Linked DNA regions of Ketobacter alkanivorans. The protein of the gene in region 2 interacts with the protein of the main gene of each other region in a pairwise test. Links are inferred from orthologs where the notes say so. Each region holds a gene or a part of one and is shown on either strand. Other genes may lie near its edges.

Region 1 (5,457 bases), 1.9 Mb from region 2 along the record:
CGCCCGTGGGCGCATTCCGCTGCTGGTAGGGGGCACGATGCTCTACTTCAAGGTGCTGCGGGAAGGCATTGCCAGCCTGCCGTCTGCCGACGATGCAATCCGTCGGCAGCTATTGCAGGAGGCCGCCGAACAAGGCTGGCCCAGCTTGCACACAGAGTTGGCAAAGGTAGATCCAGACTCCGCAGCCCGCTTAAACCCCAATGATGCCCAGCGTATACAGCGGGCGCTTGAGGTGTTCCGCAGCACCGGCATCCCCCTCAGCGAATGGCATCGCCGCCAAAAACAAGGAGGGGACGGTACCTGGGGTGGCAACGCTGAAGATTTCCCTTATCAGTCTGTCAATCTGGCGGTTTGCCCCCAGGATCGAGCCGTGCTGCATCGGCGCATAGCCGATCGCTTTCATCAGATGTTAATCGAGGGCTTTTACGATGAAGTGAAAGCCCTGTATCATCGCGGCGACTTACATTCCGACATGCCATCCATGCGGGCTGTGGGGTATAGGCAGGTATGGGATTGTCTGGACGGCAAATTGAGCTACGCTGAAATGGAAGAGCGGGGGATCATCGCTACCCGTCAGCTGGCCAAGCGTCAGATAACATGGCTTCGCAGTTGGAAGGATCTGCATTGGTTGGATAGCCCTGATCCAAAATTGTTGGAAAAGGTCTTGAAAATTTTGCCTGCGGACGACATGCTATCGTAGCCGACGATCTCTCTATCTATGTGAATCGTGATTTATTTTTGATCTTTTAGCCCGATTTTGGGCCAACACAAGGAGACTTTTATGTCTAAAGGGCACTCTCTACAAGACCCTTTTTTGAACGCCCTGCGCAAGGAACGAATTCCAGTATCCATATTTCTGGTTAATGGTATCAAGCTGCAAGGTCAAGTCGAATCTTTTGACCAATATGTGGTTTTACTGCGTAACACCGTTAATCAAATGGTCTACAAACACGCCATTTCCACCGTTGTACCGGCCCGCAATCCTCGTGCTCATGGCACAAACGATCGCCCCGGCCAGGAAAACGGCGGCAATTCTGAGCAATAAACTGGCAGAGTGGCTTTGGCCTGCGTCGCAAGCGACAGCTGAATCGGCTACGCAGGCCCGTCTCACTGATTCCGGCTGTGTTTGAATTGGTAGCAATCCGCTAAATGGAATCGCTTTTTGACCGTCCCCAAAGTGGTGAACGGGCCGTCCTTGTTCACATCGAATTTCCCAAAGAATTCGATGGCGAAGACCTTCAGGAATTTGAAATGCTGGTGGATTCCGCCGGTGCCCAGCGTCTGGGGGTGCTTAAGGGGTCGCGTCCGGCACCGAATTCCCGATTATTTATTGGTACCGGTAAAGTAGAAGAGCTGGCCGGGTTGGTTGCTGAATTCGAAGCCGATCTGGTGATCTTCAACCATTCCTTGAATCCATCCCAAGAGCGCAATCTTGAACGCGAGCTCAAATGTCGCGTGCTGGATCGCACGGGGCTGATTCTCGATATTTTTGCGCAGCGTGCGCGCACCCACGAGGGTAAGTTGCAGGTTGAGCTGGCTCAGCTTGAGCACCTTTCCACCCGATTGGTGCGTGGCTGGACTCACCTGGAGCGCCAAAAGGGCGGTATCGGCTTGCGTGGCCCCGGCGAAACCCAGTTGGAAACGGATCGGCGCTTGTTGCGGGCCCGTGTAAAGTATATTCAGCAGCGTCTGCAGAAAGTGCGTAAGCAGCGGGATCAAGGACGCCGCGCCCGTAAGCGTGCGGACGTACCCACGGTATCCCTGGTGGGTTACACCAATGCCGGGAAATCCACACTGTTTAATCGCCTTACTGCATCTGATGTGTATGCAGCAGACCAGCTCTTTGCTACCCTCGACCCCACATTGCGGCGCATTGATGTGTCAGATCTTGGCCCGGTTATTCTGGCAGATACAGTGGGGTTTATTCGTCATCTTCCCCATAAACTGGTGGAGGCGTTTCGTGCCACGCTGGAAGAAAGCCGCGAGTCTGATTTTCTGTTGCATGTGGTTGATGCCTGCTCCGAAGAGCGGGAAGACAATATATTTCAGGTTAATGAAGTGCTGCATGAGATTGGTGCCGATACTGTGCCGTTTCTCATGGTCTATAACAAAATTGACCTGATGGGCGACTACGCTCCTCGCATTGAACGAGATGACGAGGGGGTGCCTGTGGCGGTTTGGTTGTCAGCGCGCACAGGTGCAGGGATGACAGAACTGTTACAAGCCTTGAATGAGCGGCTGGGTAAGCGCATGGTGGAGGGTACCTTGTGTTTGGCACCCGAGCTATCAGCAGTGCGGGCCCATTGTTACGGGTTAAAGGCTGTACAGGCAGAGTCGGCTGACGAGCAGGGCAACGCGTTGCTTGATATTCGTATGCCGCAAAAGGCATGGGAGCAGATGGTAAAACGCTTTGAGTTGAACCGTGAAAACCTGGAACAAAGCTTGTCGGGGTTGCGAAATTCGACCCATTCGGAATAATAACCCTATTATAACGTTTTGAGATGCAATAACATTTCCCCCCAGCATAGAAAACAGCGGAGCATAGTATGGCTTGGAATGAGCCCGGTGGCGGGCGTAATCAGGATCCATGGCGAGGCCGGGATGGCCGCGGCCAGTCGGAACTGGACGATGTGATCAAAAAACTGCAAGACCGATTCGGCGGTATGCTGGGTGGTGGTCAGAACAACGATAGCGGCGGTTTCGGCCTGTTATTGCTGATTCTGGGCGTTGTCTTCGTGTTGTGGCTGGTGGCCGGTTTGTATCGGGTCGAACAGGCCGAAGAAGCATTGGTGCTGCGTTTCGGCAAATACCATGATACCGTCAGTGCCGGTCTACACTGGAACCCATGGGGCATCGATACTGTACAGAAAGTGGACGTAAACCAGCGTGAAACCATGCCGGTGCGCGCCACGATGCTCACCGAAGACCAGAACATTGTGGATTTGGATCTGCAGGTTCAGTTCGTGGTCACGGATTCCAGAGCCTATTTCCTCGAATCCAGTGCGCCCATCGACACCTTGCGTAATGCGGTGGAATCCGCACTGCGTCACGTGGTGGGTGGCAGCGAAATGGATCGGGTGCTGACCGACGGCCGTGAAGCCATCGCCGTAGAAGTGCATCAGCGCCTGCAGGAATATCTGGATCGTTATAAAACCGGTCTCACCATTGATAAGCTGAACATCGAAGATGCACATCCTCCCAAGGAAGTGAAAGCCGCCTTCGATGATGTTATCAAAGCACGGGAAGACGAAGAGCGCGTTAAGAATGAAGCGGAAGCCTACGCCAACCAAATCGTGCCAGAGGCGCGTGGTGAAGCGCAGCGCATGATCGAGGAGGCCAACGCTTACAAGGCCGAGATCGTGGAGCGATCCAAAGGTCAGGCCAACCGCTTTGAAAGGCTTTATGCCGAGTACAAGCTGGCACCGGAAGTGACCCGTCGCCGTATGTACATCGACACCATGGAAAGCGTGCTCAGCAACACGTCCAAGGTTCTGGTGGACGTGGATGGGGGCAATAGCATGATGTACCTCCCTATCGATAAAATCCTGGAAGGTCGACGTACAGAAGCGAAGTCCATTGTTGTAGAAGCTGATTCTACTCAGCAAAGCAAGGGTGCGACCAAAAAAGCCTCCGACTCCGTTCGTGGCTTGGAGCGAATTCGTCAGGCCCGTGAAACACGCTGGGAGAATCGCTAATGAATAACAAAAGTATGACAGTCTTACTGCTGATCGCAGTGGTTGCCCTGGTTACCGGTAGCGCCATATTCACCGTGAAAGAAAGTGAGCGTGGCGTATTGCTGAAATTTGGTGAAGTGGTGAGAGATGATCTGCAGCCAGGGATCCAGTTCAAAATACCTTTTATACATGAGCCGCGCCTGTTTGATGGCCGTATTCGCGTACTGGAAATGCGTCAGGAAGAGTATCTGACCCAGGAGAAGAAGCGTCTGATCGTGGATTCATACGTGATGTGGCGTATCAAAGACATCAAGCAGTTTTATATTGCCACCGGCGGCGGCCTTGAGACTCGTGTGCGGCTGCTGTTGGCCCCCCGTGTGAACGAAGGCCTGCGTAATCAGTTTGGTGCGCGTACTGTGTATGAAGTTGTGGCCGGTGAGCGGGAAGAGCTGGTGGTGGATTTGGCCAAGGCCATTGACGACCAAGCTCAGGAAGCCCTGGGTATTGATGTGGTGGAGATTCGGGTCAAGCGTATCGAGCTGCCTTCCAGTGCCAGTGCCTCGGTATACGACCGGATGCGTGCCGAGCGTGAACGTGAAGCTCGTAGCCATCGTGCTCGCGGTGCCGAGCTGGCAGAAGGTATCAGTGCTGCTGCCGATCGTGAGCGTACCGAGATCCTGGCTGGTGCCTATCGTCAAGCGGAAGAGCTACGGGGTGCAGGCGATGCGGAAGCAGCGTCAATCTATGCCAGCGCCTATCAGAAAGATCCTGAATTCTATAGCTTTTATCGCAGCATGGATGCCTACAAAGATGTCTTTAACAGCAAGAACGACCTGATCGTCGTGCAGCCTGATGGAGAGTTCTTCCGATTTATGAAGAGCGAGTAGGTAAAAAGGGGCCGAAAGGTTTAACTCGGCCCCTCGATGCGTGTTATCATAAGGAAACCGGGGCGATCCCCCGGTTTTTTTGTGGGCTAAATCAGGCCCCAAAACCTAAATCATGACGTACAACGACTCAAACAGAGTAATAGAGGACAACGGCGAACGCTTTATGGCCACAGCAGATCGATGGTTGTTACCCGATGGGATCGATGAAATCCTGCCCCCACAGGCGGCGAAACTGGAACAGTTGCGTCGGGACTTGCTGGATCTTTATAAAAGCTGGGGTTACGAGCAGGTGTTTCCCCCTCTGGTTGAGTATCTCGAATCCCTACTGACAGGTGCGGGCAATGATCTGGCCCTGCAGACCTTCAAACTGACCGATCAGCTCACCGGCCGCCTAATGGGCGTGCGTGCTGATATGACCACCCAAGTGGCGCGCATTGATGCCCATACCCTCAATCGAGAAGGTGTGACTCGCCTGTGTTATGCAGGCCACGTGTTGCATGCCAAACCCGAAAGCCTGGCGGCCAGTCGCAGCCTGATCCAGATCGGTGCCGAAATCTATGGTCATGGTGGCATCGCCAGTGACATCGAAGTGATCGGTCTGATGCTGGAAACCCTGCGTCGCGGTGGTTGTTGCGAATTGCATCTGGATCTGGGGCATGTGGCCATTTATCGTGCGCTGGCGGCAGAAGCCGGTCTGAGTGGCGATCTGGAATGGCAGTTGTTTGAAATTTTCCAGCGTAAGGCGGTTCCCGAGCTGGAGGCCTTCTTGGCAAAACAGGTAAGTGATCCGGATCTGGCGGTTATGCTGCGCCAGTTGGTAACGTTGGCGGGCGATCGATCGGTATTGGCGAAAGCGGCCAGCGTATTGGCCAAGGCACCGCAGGCTGTGCAGTCAG
Region 2 (10,870 bases):
CAGGAAGTTGCCCGTACCGGCACTGCCAAATACGGTTTGGGATGCTCCCCCACCGAACGACGCTCCTGCATCAGCTCCTTTACCCTGCTGTATCAACACCAGACCGATCAGGGCCAGCGCCACACACACCAACACGATCAACAATACGGTTTCTATCATTTTAATTTCCTAATTACTCTGCCGCCTGGCAGATCGCCAAAAATTCTTCTGCGTCCAGTGACGCACCACCGATCAACCCACCATCAATATCGGCACAACTGAAAAGCTCTGCCGCATTGGATGCTTTAACGCTGCCTCCGTAAAGGATCGACAGCTTTGAAGCTACTGCTTCATCCAGGTCACGCAGACACATGCGCAATATTTCATGCACTTCCTGCGCCTGACCCGGGGTGGCCGTAAGGCCTGTACCAATAGCCCATACCGGCTCGTAAGCCAAAATAGCGCCAGCAAACGATGCTATGCCTGCTTTATCAACAACCGCCATCAGCTGCTGCAGCACAACGGTATTCGTTTCACCCGACTCACGCTGCTCCAGAGTTTCTCCCACACAGAGAATGGGGGTCAACCCAGCAGCCAATGCAGCGCAAAATTTATCCGCTATCACGTCATCCTGCTCGGAAAACAAGGCCCGCCGCTCAGAGTGCCCCAGTATGACATGAGTGCAACCAAAGTCTTTCAGCATCTCCAGCGAGACTTCGCCAGTATAGGCACCGGCGGTATGCTGGCTTACATTTTGTGCCCCCCACTGTATAGGTGAACCACTCAGCTCATCTGATACCTGGGACAAATAGGGAAACGGCGCACAAACAATCACTTGCGTACGGCCAGGAGCCAAGCCGGCCTTGAGTCCACGCAACAGGGATGCAACGGTCGCCTTGGTGCCGTTCATTTTCCAGTTGCCTGCTACAACAGCTGTCCGCATGCCATTCCGCCTCCAATTTAACAAGGCGGCAATGGTAGCGAAGAAGGTGTCAACATACAAGAATGGGGTTAGGTGCGAATGACCTCTTCCACCACATCGGCGATCTGTCGGCACAATGCAGCCACTTCATTGGCATTATCGCCTTCCACCATCACCCGAATTAGAGGTTCTGTTCCAGATGGGCGCAACAAGACACGCCCCCGCCCGGACAGTTGAGCCTCTGCCGTTTTCACTGCGTCCTGAACCTGCGGGATGCTGACGACTTCGCGCTTTTCAGGCAGGCGTACGTTGATCATAACCTGGGGCAACTTGGCCATGCCGCCACGCAACTCCGCAAGAGTCTTATTCTGGGCCATCATCACCGCAAGCACCTGAAGGGCCGACACGATGCCATCTCCGGTGGTAGTTTTATCCAGACACACAAGGTGACCTGACGATTCACCACCCAACAACCAGCTACGATCCCGCAATTGTTCCATTACATAACGATCACCGACACTGGCCCGAATGAAATCTATACCCAACCCTTGCAAGGCCAGCTCGAGCCCATAGTTACTCATCAGCGTGCCAACCACCCCCCCTTGCAGGGCGTTATCCTGTTGACGGCCCTGGGCAATGATAAACAGAAGCTCGTCACCGTCCACCAACTCGCCCTCTGCATCCACCATCAATACGCGATCACCATCACCATCAAAGGCGATGCCCAGATCAGCCCGCAGCTCCAGTACTTTTTCCTGTAACAGTTCAGGGTGAGTGGAACCACAGTTGAGGTTGATATTGAGCCCATCTGGCTTCACAGCCATGGGAATAACTTCAGCGCCCAGCTCCTCGAACACCGCAGGGCCCGGAGCGTAGGTCGCCCCATTGGCGCAATCAACCACTACGCGCAGGCCTCGCAGTGAGAGATCCCGCGGGAAAGTACTTTTGCAGAACTCGATATAACGACCACGGGCATCCTCCAGCTTCCGGGTCTTACCGATCTGATCGGAAGGCACCGTATCCATGGGCAGATCCAGATAATCTTCAATGGCATGCTCCACGTCATCGGGCAATTTTTTGCCCTCGGTACAGAAAAACTTGATGCCATTGTCGTAGTAAGGGTTGTGAGAAGCGCTGATCACGATACCTGCCGCCGCGCGGTAAGTTCGCGTTAGATAGGCAATGGCCGGGGTCGGCATTGGCCCCAGCAACATGACATCCACACCGGATGCGGACAAACCTGCCTCCAGCGCGGACTCGAACATGTAACCGGAGATACGCGTATCCTTGCCGATAAGTATTTTCTGCCGCCCCTCACCGGTGGCAAAGACTTTTCCCGCCGCCCAACCCAGCTTAAGCATGAATTCAGGTGTAATAGCGCCTTTACCCACCGCCCCACGAATACCATCGGTTCCAAAATATCGCTTGCTCATTATTTTTCCTTAAATCGCTATAAACTACGCCGTCTCCAGCACAGCGGAAACTATCTTTAGCGCATCCACCGTGGGCCCTACATCATGCACCCGGATGATACTGGCGCCGTTGTGCGCTGCAATGATGGCAGCAGCCACACTGCCATGGAGCCGCTCATCTACATGCTTGCCCAATATCGCGCCAATCATAGATTTGCGCGACATCCCTACCAACACGGGGAAGCCTAACGCCACCAGCTGATCAAGATGCTTCAACAGGCTGAGATTATGTTGCAAACTTTTGCCAAAGCCAAAACCTGGGTCCAGCAGGATACGGTCATCGACAATCCCCGCATCACGGCAGGCACGGACCCGCTCCATAAGATAGCCAGCCACATCGCTCACGACATTACTGTATTGAGGATTATTCTGCATTGAAACAGGATCACCCTGCATGTGCATAAGACAGACGGGAAGTGTGCTGTTTTTTGCACACTCGAGGGCTCCCTCTCGCTCCAGGGCTCGCACGTCATTGATCAAACCGGCACCAGATGATTCGGCCTCCGCCATCACAGCGGGCGTACTGGTATCGACAGAAATGATCGCATCCACTTCAGCCGCCAGCGCCAGCACCACTGGGATCACCCGATCCAGTTCCTCTTGCTCTGAAACCGGATCGGCTCCCGGACGCGTAGATTCACCCCCCACATCAATGATAGCGGCACCCTGGTCAACCATGCGCAGAGCCTGGCTGATGGCTTGCTCATGATTGCAGAATTTTCCACCATCGGAGAACGAATCAGGCGTGACATTGAGCACACCCATAACAGCAGGTTTTGACAGATTTAAAAAACGGCCTCCGCACTGGAGACCGTTTGGGGGCGAACCTTTTTCGGGCATTCGCTTATCTTGATGTTAATGAGTGTTGGCGGGGCCACCGATGGAACCGGTGCTTGAATCATCCTGCTTTTCTGTCGCAGACGTATCCACCGCAGGGCTGCCACCGGTAGGGCCTTCATTGGAATCATTCCAACCCTTAGGTGGTCGCGGCTTACGGTCGTTCATAATATCCTCTATCTGCTGGGCATCGATGGTTTCATACAGCATCAGTGCTTCAGCCATCGCGTGCAATCTCTCCATATTTTCTTCTAATATGGTCTGCGCCCGCTGGTAGCATTCGTCAATTATCTTACGAACTTCAGCATCAATTTCTTTGGCTGTCTGGCTGGACACCATTTTGCGCTGAGTATATTGGCGACCCAAAAAGACTTCGCCTTCATCCTCTTCGTAGCTCAGTGGCCCCATCTTCTCCGACAACCCCCACTTGGTGACCATATTGCGGGCGATCTCAGTGGCACGATGAATATCGTTGGAGGCTCCGGTGGTAACACCATCCCGACCTAAGGTTATCTCTTCGGCAATACGGCCACCGAACAATGAACAAACCATGCTTTCGAGGGCGCGCTTGCTCTGACTGTATTTGTCTTCCAAGGGCAGATACATGGTCACACCCAGCGCACGACCACGGGGAATGACGCTGACTTTGTATACCGGATCATGCTCAGGCACCAGGCGCCCGACAATCGCATGGCCTGCTTCATGGTAGGCTGTATTGAGTTTTTCTTTCTCGGACATGACCATACTGGTGCGCTCAGCGCCCATCAGGATCTTGTCTTTAGCTTTTTCAAATTCATTCATTTCCACCACGCGCTTACTGGCACGGGCAGCGAACAAAGCAGCTTCGTTGACCAAATTGGCCAAGTCCGCGCCGGAAAAACCGGGTGTGCCTCGGGCAATAGCCTTGGCATCCACATCGTCGCCCAAGGGCACTTTGCGCATGTGTACTTTCAGGATCTGTTCTCGACCCCGGATATCCGGAGCAGATACCACAACCTGGCGATCGAAACGACCAGGACGCAACAAAGCGGAATCCAGTACATCCGGGCGGTTGGTAGCGGCAATAACAATAACGCCATCGTTGGGCTCGAAGCCGTCCATTTCAACCAGCAACTGGTTCAGAGTCTGCTCACGCTCATCGTGACCACCCCCTAAACCAGCTCCACGGGAGCGGCCTACCGCATCGATTTCATCAATAAAGACGATACAGGGTGCTTGCTTTTTCGCCTGCTCGAACATGTCACGAACGCGGGACGCGCCCACACCCACAAACATTTCCACAAAGTCGGAGCCTGATATGGTAAAGAAAGGCACTTTGGCCTCACCCGCTATGGCTTTAGCCAACAGGGTTTTACCCGTACCTGGCGAACCCACCATCAGCACGCCGCGCGGGATCTTGCCGCCAAGGCGCTGGAATTTTGCAGGGTCTCGCAAAAACTCTACCAGCTCTTGCACTTCGTCTTTGGCCTCATCACAACCGGCAACGTCGGCGAACGTGGTTTTGATCTGATCTTCGCTTAATAAACGAGCACGACTCTTACCGAACGTCATGGGGCCGCCACGACCACCACCGCCGCCCTGCATCTGGCGCATGAAGAACATGAAAATGGCAACGATCAGGATAATCGGGAAACAGGCAACCAACAGCTGAGCCCACAAGCTCTGCTTTTCAGGAGCGCGACCTTCAATAGCAACGTTGTTTTCCAACAGCATTGGCATCAAGTCAATATCAGCAATAGCGGGTAAGACGGTTTCGAACTTCTCGCTGGTAACGGTTCGACCGGACACTGTCTCACCATCAATGACCACTTTGTCCACCTGGCCATTCTGTACGTATTCAATAAACTGAGAATACGGAATCGCCTGGGAGCTGGTATTGGCGCTGAAATTATTGAAAACGGAAAGCAGGACAATTGCGATCACAACCCACAAAATTAGGTTTTTTGCCATATCGTTCAAGGGTTTACCCTCTCTTCACATTCGTCATGAGCGAGTCAGACGAGAATACTTATTACTGCGTTTAATGACCTACATTACTACACAATAGACGCTTACACCATCTTTCGCAGGAAACAGGTCACGAACCTAGAAACCCCTTACCAAGCAGATACACTTCCTTGGAGCGGGGCCTTGATGCGTCGGGTTTGCGGGTAATCAGCTTACCAAAACAACGCTGCATATCCTGACGGTATTCGGGCAACCCTGCTCCCTGGAATACTTTGACCAAGTAATCTCCGTTTTTGTTCAGTACTTGCTTCACCATATCTAAAGCAAGCTCAGCGAGATACATACCACGGGGCTGATCAACCGCATTCACCCCACTCATATTGGGGGCCATATCGCAGATTACAAGGTCAACGGGGCGATTTCCTATAATTTCAAGCAGTTGTTGATAGACCGACTCTTCACGGAAGTCGCCCTGCAGGAAGCTGACTCCGGCAATGGGATCCATTTCCAGAATATCCGAGGCAATCACCAAGCCATGATCACCCACCAGCTTGGCGGCTATCTGGCTCCAGCTTCCCGGCGCAGCCCCCAGATCCAGCACCGTCATCCCGGGTTTGATCAGCTTATCCTTTTCGTTTATTTCCAACAACTTATAAGCAGCTCGCGAGCGCCAGCCCTCATCTTTGGCTCGTTGCACATAGACATCATCAAAATGCTCACGCAGCCATTTACCACTGGTTTTGGATCGCGACAAAACCTACCTCACCTAATTATTCGAATTACCAAGCGCCTATTTTGCCTGATGGCGCTCTGCGCTGCGAATTTTTTGGTGTCCTGAGCCGGACTGCTCTACAATACGCGCCCGGTGACTTTCAGGTAGGCAGGTAAATTTCCATGGCTTTGACTCAAGATCAGAAAAAACGCTTTCGCAAGCTGGCCCATCATTTAAAGCCGGTGGTTATGGTGGCGGAAAACGGCCTGTCCGAAGGGGTTATGGCAGAGCTGGAGCGCGCCCTGGAAGACCACGAGCTGATCAAGATACGCATTAACGTGCTGGATCGAGACGAAAAAGTCGCCATCATTGAGGAAATCTGCAAGCAAACCCGTGCCGAAAAGGCCCAGGTGATCGGCAAAATGGCTGTGATTTATCGCCCGGCCAAGACACAAAACCCAAAGCTGTCGAATCTGCTCCGCTTCCAGTAGCAACCGCTGCTGATCAGCCCCTCTCCAAAGTTCTTGGACATTTTACCGGTATACTGACTCTAGAGATCAAACTTGAAGAGTCAGTATGTCCATCCATAAAAAGCTTGCTCTAATCTTTATTGCATTCAGCTGCGTGCTGATTATTTGTATGGCGCTGCTGGTTAAGTGGAGCTTCCAGCGCAGCTTTACGGATTACGTGCAGGAACAAAACCGCACCCGCCTGCAAGAAACCGCGTTGCGCCTGGGAGACTACTACCGCCAGACCGGAAGCTGGGCATCCTTGCGTGACAACCCCCGACTATTGCGACGACTGGCTGGCCGCTCGTTCCACGAGCAAGCACAGGACACAGGAGAACACCACACCAAAGAGGAACACCCACGCAAACCCAAACCGCCATTGCGCGCCCTGTTCCTGCTGGATGCCAACAGGCAACCGGTGGCAGGCGAGCACATAGATACCGCATCGACCAGAGCAGCCATCCCGATCGAAGTAGACGATGTTGTTGTGGGCTATACCGGTTTCAAAGTGGGCCCCAGACCATTCAGCATGACCGATGAGCGCTTTGCCAAGCGTCAGGGCGAACATTTGCTGCTGATCTCTGTCACGGCCGTGATTCTCTCGCTGATGTTCGCCCTGCCTTTATCACGCTTTTTGGTGAACCGCATTAACCTGCTGGGTCGACAGATTCGACTGCTGAGTGAAGGCCAGTTTGACGAGCGAATCACGCTGAGCGGTCACGATGAGTTGTCGCAACTGGCCAATCATTTAAATCATCTCGCCCTCACATTACGGCAAACCGAACAATCAAGGCGCAAATGGGTAGCCGATATCTCCCACGAGCTGCGCACACCTCTGGCCACCTTGCGTGCCCAGCTGGAAGCCATCGAAGACGGTGTTCACCAATACAACGATGCAACGCACACTCGATTGGCTAATCAGACCCATCGCCTACAACAGCTGGTTGAGGATTTGTACCAATTGTCACTGGCGGATGTTGGGGCTTTGCAATACAAAAAACAAAACTGTAATGCAGTGCAGCTGCTGGACGAGAGCATTCAACCATTCAAGCAACGCTTTGAACAAGCCGGGCTCTCGCTGCGCTGCGACTTCGAACTGGACGATAATGCGCTTCTGTTCGCCGACCCGCAGCGAATTCAACAGCTTTTCAATAACCTTTTGGAAAACAGCCTGCGCTACACCCGCGCGCCGGGCGAAATCAGGATTGGTGCCCTCTGCGAACACAGCAACTTGATCATCACCATAAGCGACAGTGCGCCGGGGGTACCGGAGCCGCAACTGCACCGTTTATTTGAGCGTTTCTTTCGTGGGGAAAGCTCACGCAATAGAGACACTGGCGGGGCGGGGCTTGGTTTGAATTTGTGCCGCACCATTGTGGAGGCCCATGAGGGCACTATCACCGCTCGCCACAGCAAACTCGGCGGCCTCGAAATCATTATAAACGTGCCGATGGATTGCCCATGAATCGCATTTTTATCGTTGAAGATGAAAAAGATCTAGCCCACCTGCTTGAGGACTATCTGCGACACCATCAGTTTGACACCAAGATTGCGACCGACGGCAATGACGTCATCAGCGGGGTAAAAAACTTTGATCCGGATCTAATACTGTTGGATCTGATGTTACCCAACAAGGACGGCCTCACCCTGTGCAAAGAAATTCGCAGTTTCAGCACGGTGCCGATCATTATGGTAACCGCCAAGGTAGAAGAGATCGACCGCCTGCTGGGATTGGAGCTGGGGGCCGATGACTATATTTGCAAACCTTACAGCCCCAGGGAAGTAGTCGCTCGCGTGAAGGCTGTTCTGCGCCGCGCCGCGCCGTTGCAGCCGGGCGCAGACAGACCCCCATCGGCATTGATCATGGATGAGGCCTCCCTAAGCGTATCCCTGTTGGGCCGCCCGCTGGCGCTGACCGCAGTAGAATTCCGCCTGCTCAAAGCCCTAAGCGACGACCCTCGCCGCATTTTTAGCCGCGATCAATTAATGGATCGCATCTACCGCGATCATCGCATTGTGCATGACCGCACTATTGACTCTCACATCAACAAGTTGCGAAAGAAGCTATCGTTAGCGTGCCCGGAACACGAGGTAGTGCATTCGGTATACGGCATCGGCTACAAGTATGAGCTTCCACATTCTTTGGATAATTACTGAGTTTTTGTTGCACAGAGTGCGACGACAATGACTCCACACTTAAACGAAAGGAGCTACACCATGAGAACATTTATAGCACTGGTAATCAGCGCAGTGATTGCCATCCCCGTATTAGCCATGCCCCCTGGCGACGGCAGCCACATGCTGAAAGGTTTAACTCGGCATTTGGATCTATCAGAGGAGCAGCAAGCCCAGGTCAAAGCCATTCTTGATGCGAAAAAGCCTCAAATGGATGCAATCCACAAGCAAATGCAGGCATTGAAAGCTGAAACTGATGGTGAAATCAAAGGCATCCTGACCACGGAACAAGTTGAGAAATTTGAGTCTATGCAGGAAAAGCGCAAAGAAAGATTCAAGGAAAAACGGGAGCATCGCAAGGAAAAGCTCAACAAGGAATAGACTGAAACCAATATCTTAACCTGTAAAACGCCGCCTCCCCTGCGGCGTTTTTTTATTCTGTATGCAAACGCACTGACACAAAATAACCCAACCCCAATAGCGATTGCAGCACGCTGACCCAGCTGCGATATTGCAGCGTCTGAGATAGATCCTGCATCAACATCATCGCCAGAGAAAGCCCGGCAATTACAACAACGAAGCCCAGCGGCATCCACTGGCCCGCCGCAGCGCGGCCCTGAGCCAGCCTCACCACAATCAACACCGACGCCAAACCCAACACCACCAGCCACTGCAGGGTTTGCACCGATTCAGGCACCTGCAGATCACCCCCATTTTGGAAATATGGCATCCACACCAGCACAAACAACCATACCGCGCCCAACAGCAGAGTCTCCAGCGCCTCCATCAAAAAACGCGGCGATACCATGGCAGGTTGGTCTGGCGCAGCGCTGGTTTGAACGGGAATTTTTTTCATAAATAAAAAAGGGCGGTTAACCCGCCCCTCCTGTTGATCATCGCAAACCTTTACGGGCGCAAATCTTAGATATGCTTAACCTTGAGGATCTCATATTCAACTGTACCCCCAGGGGTGTCCACAGCCACCTCATCCCCTTCGAACTTGCCAATCAAGCCGCGGGCAATCGGTGAATTCACCGACAGCTTGCCTTGCTTGATATCGGCTTCATCGTCACCTACGATCTGGAAGGTTTTTTCTTCTTCCTTATCCAGGTCGTATAAATCCACCGTCACACCAAAGATCACCTTACCGGTGTAATCAATTTTGGAGATATCGATAATTTGGGCGTTACCCAGCTTACCTTCGATCTCCATGATACGGCCTTCCGCGAAACCCTGCTCTTCTCGGGCTGCGTGGTATTCCGCATTCTCTTTGAGGTCACCGTGCTCACGGGCTTCGGCGATAGCCGCTACGATTCGGGGCCGCTCCACTCTCTTCAAGTGATCCAGCTCTTCGCGTAGCTTCTCCGCACCTTGTACGGTCATTGGAAATCGATTCATGATTGCAGCTCCGCGTGCAGATCTTGTAAACGTCGAACGGTAGTTTCCACATTAGCCTCCAGCGCAGCACAGATAGCCTGAGCGCCTGCTATGGTGGTGGTGTAGCATACTTTGCTTTGCAGGGCCTCGCGGCGGATATGATAAGAATCTGCCACCGCCTTGGTACCCTCGGTGGTATTGATAATCAAATCCACTTCGCGATTCTTGATGGCGTCCACAATATGGGGGCGACCTTCTTTCACCTTGTTGATGGATTTCACCGGTAAGCCTGCTTCTTTCAATACCCGTGCGGTTCCACCGGTGGCAATCAGTTTGAAACCGAACCCAACGAGCTTGCCAGCCACCTCAAGCGCGGCTGGTTTGTCGCTTTCGCGCACGCTGATAAACACGCTGCCTTTGGTAGGCAGCTTTTCACCTGCCCCCAGCAATGCCTTACCGAATGCCTCACCAAACTGGTCACCTACACCCATCACCTCTCCGGTGGACTTCATCTCCGGCCCAAGAATGGGGTCGACTCCCTGGAATTTGGCGAAGGGGAAGACGGCCTCTTTTACAAAGTAATGCTTGGGTACGATTTCGCTGGTGAAGCCTTGCTGTTCGAGGCTGATTCCAGCCATACAGCGGGCAGCCACTTTGGCCAGGGACACACCGATGCACTTGGACACAAAAGGCACCGTACGAGAGGCACGAGGATTCACTTCCAGCACGTAGACTTCGTTACGCTTAACGGCAAACTGTACGTTCATCAAGCCGACCACGCCCAGTTCAAGGGCCATCTTGCGGGACTGATCACGCATGATGTCCTGCACTTCCTGGTTGAGGCTGTATGGCGGCAGGGAGCAGGCAGAATCGCCAGAGTGAACACCGGCTTGCTCAATGTGCTGCATCAAGGCTCCGATAACAACCTGCTTACCGTCTG

Evidence for each region.
Region 1: the proteins of ftsH (region 2) and hflK interact in binary tests that used the Escherichia coli proteins (3 or more experiments, as listed by UniProt). The link is inferred for Ketobacter alkanivorans from one-to-one orthologs.

What each region holds. Positions count from the first base shown.
Region 1 is NZ_CP022684.1:3,494,107-3,499,563, forward strand. Bases 1,836-4,620 are described here. They hold hflK (FtsH protease activity modulator HflK), read left to right. Parts: upstream 1,836-2,546; coding sequence 2,547-3,695; downstream 3,696-4,620. Other genes in these bases: hflX (ribosome rescue GTPase HflX), read left to right, coding at 1,836-2,478; hflC (protease modulator HflC), read left to right, coding at 3,695-4,561. Outside these bases: tRNA (adenosine(37)-N6)-dimethylallyltransferase MiaA, read left to right, coding at 1-700; RNA chaperone Hfq, read left to right, coding at 782-1,045; more of hflX, read left to right, coding at 1,150-1,835; Kalk_RS14975 (ATP phosphoribosyltransferase regulatory subunit), read left to right, coding at 4,725-5,457.
Region 2 is NZ_CP022684.1:1,586,093-1,596,962, forward strand. The notes cover bases 2,695-5,590. They hold ftsH (ATP-dependent zinc metalloprotease FtsH), read right to left. Parts: upstream 5,161-5,590; coding sequence 3,229-5,160; downstream 2,695-3,228. Other genes in these bases: folP (dihydropteroate synthase), read right to left, coding at 2,695-3,213; rlmE (23S rRNA (uridine(2552)-2'-O)-methyltransferase RlmE), read right to left, coding at 5,288-5,590. Outside these bases: preprotein translocase subunit SecG, read right to left, coding at 1-159; tpiA (triose-phosphate isomerase), read right to left, coding at 173-922; glmM (phosphoglucosamine mutase), read right to left, coding at 991-2,334; more of folP, read right to left, coding at 2,359-2,694; more of rlmE, read right to left, coding at 5,591-5,911; ribosome assembly RNA-binding protein YhbY, read left to right, coding at 6,052-6,360; Kalk_RS06875 (ATP-binding protein), read left to right, coding at 6,446-7,843; Kalk_RS06880 (response regulator), read left to right, coding at 7,840-8,535; Kalk_RS06885 (Spy/CpxP family protein refolding chaperone), read left to right, coding at 8,596-8,934; Kalk_RS06890 (hypothetical protein), read right to left, coding at 8,987-9,409; transcription elongation factor GreA, read right to left, coding at 9,475-9,951; carB (carbamoyl-phosphate synthase large subunit), read right to left, coding at 9,948-10,870. UniProt on the Escherichia coli protein: Acts as a processive, ATP-dependent zinc metallopeptidase for both cytoplasmic and membrane proteins. Plays a role in the quality control of integral membrane proteins.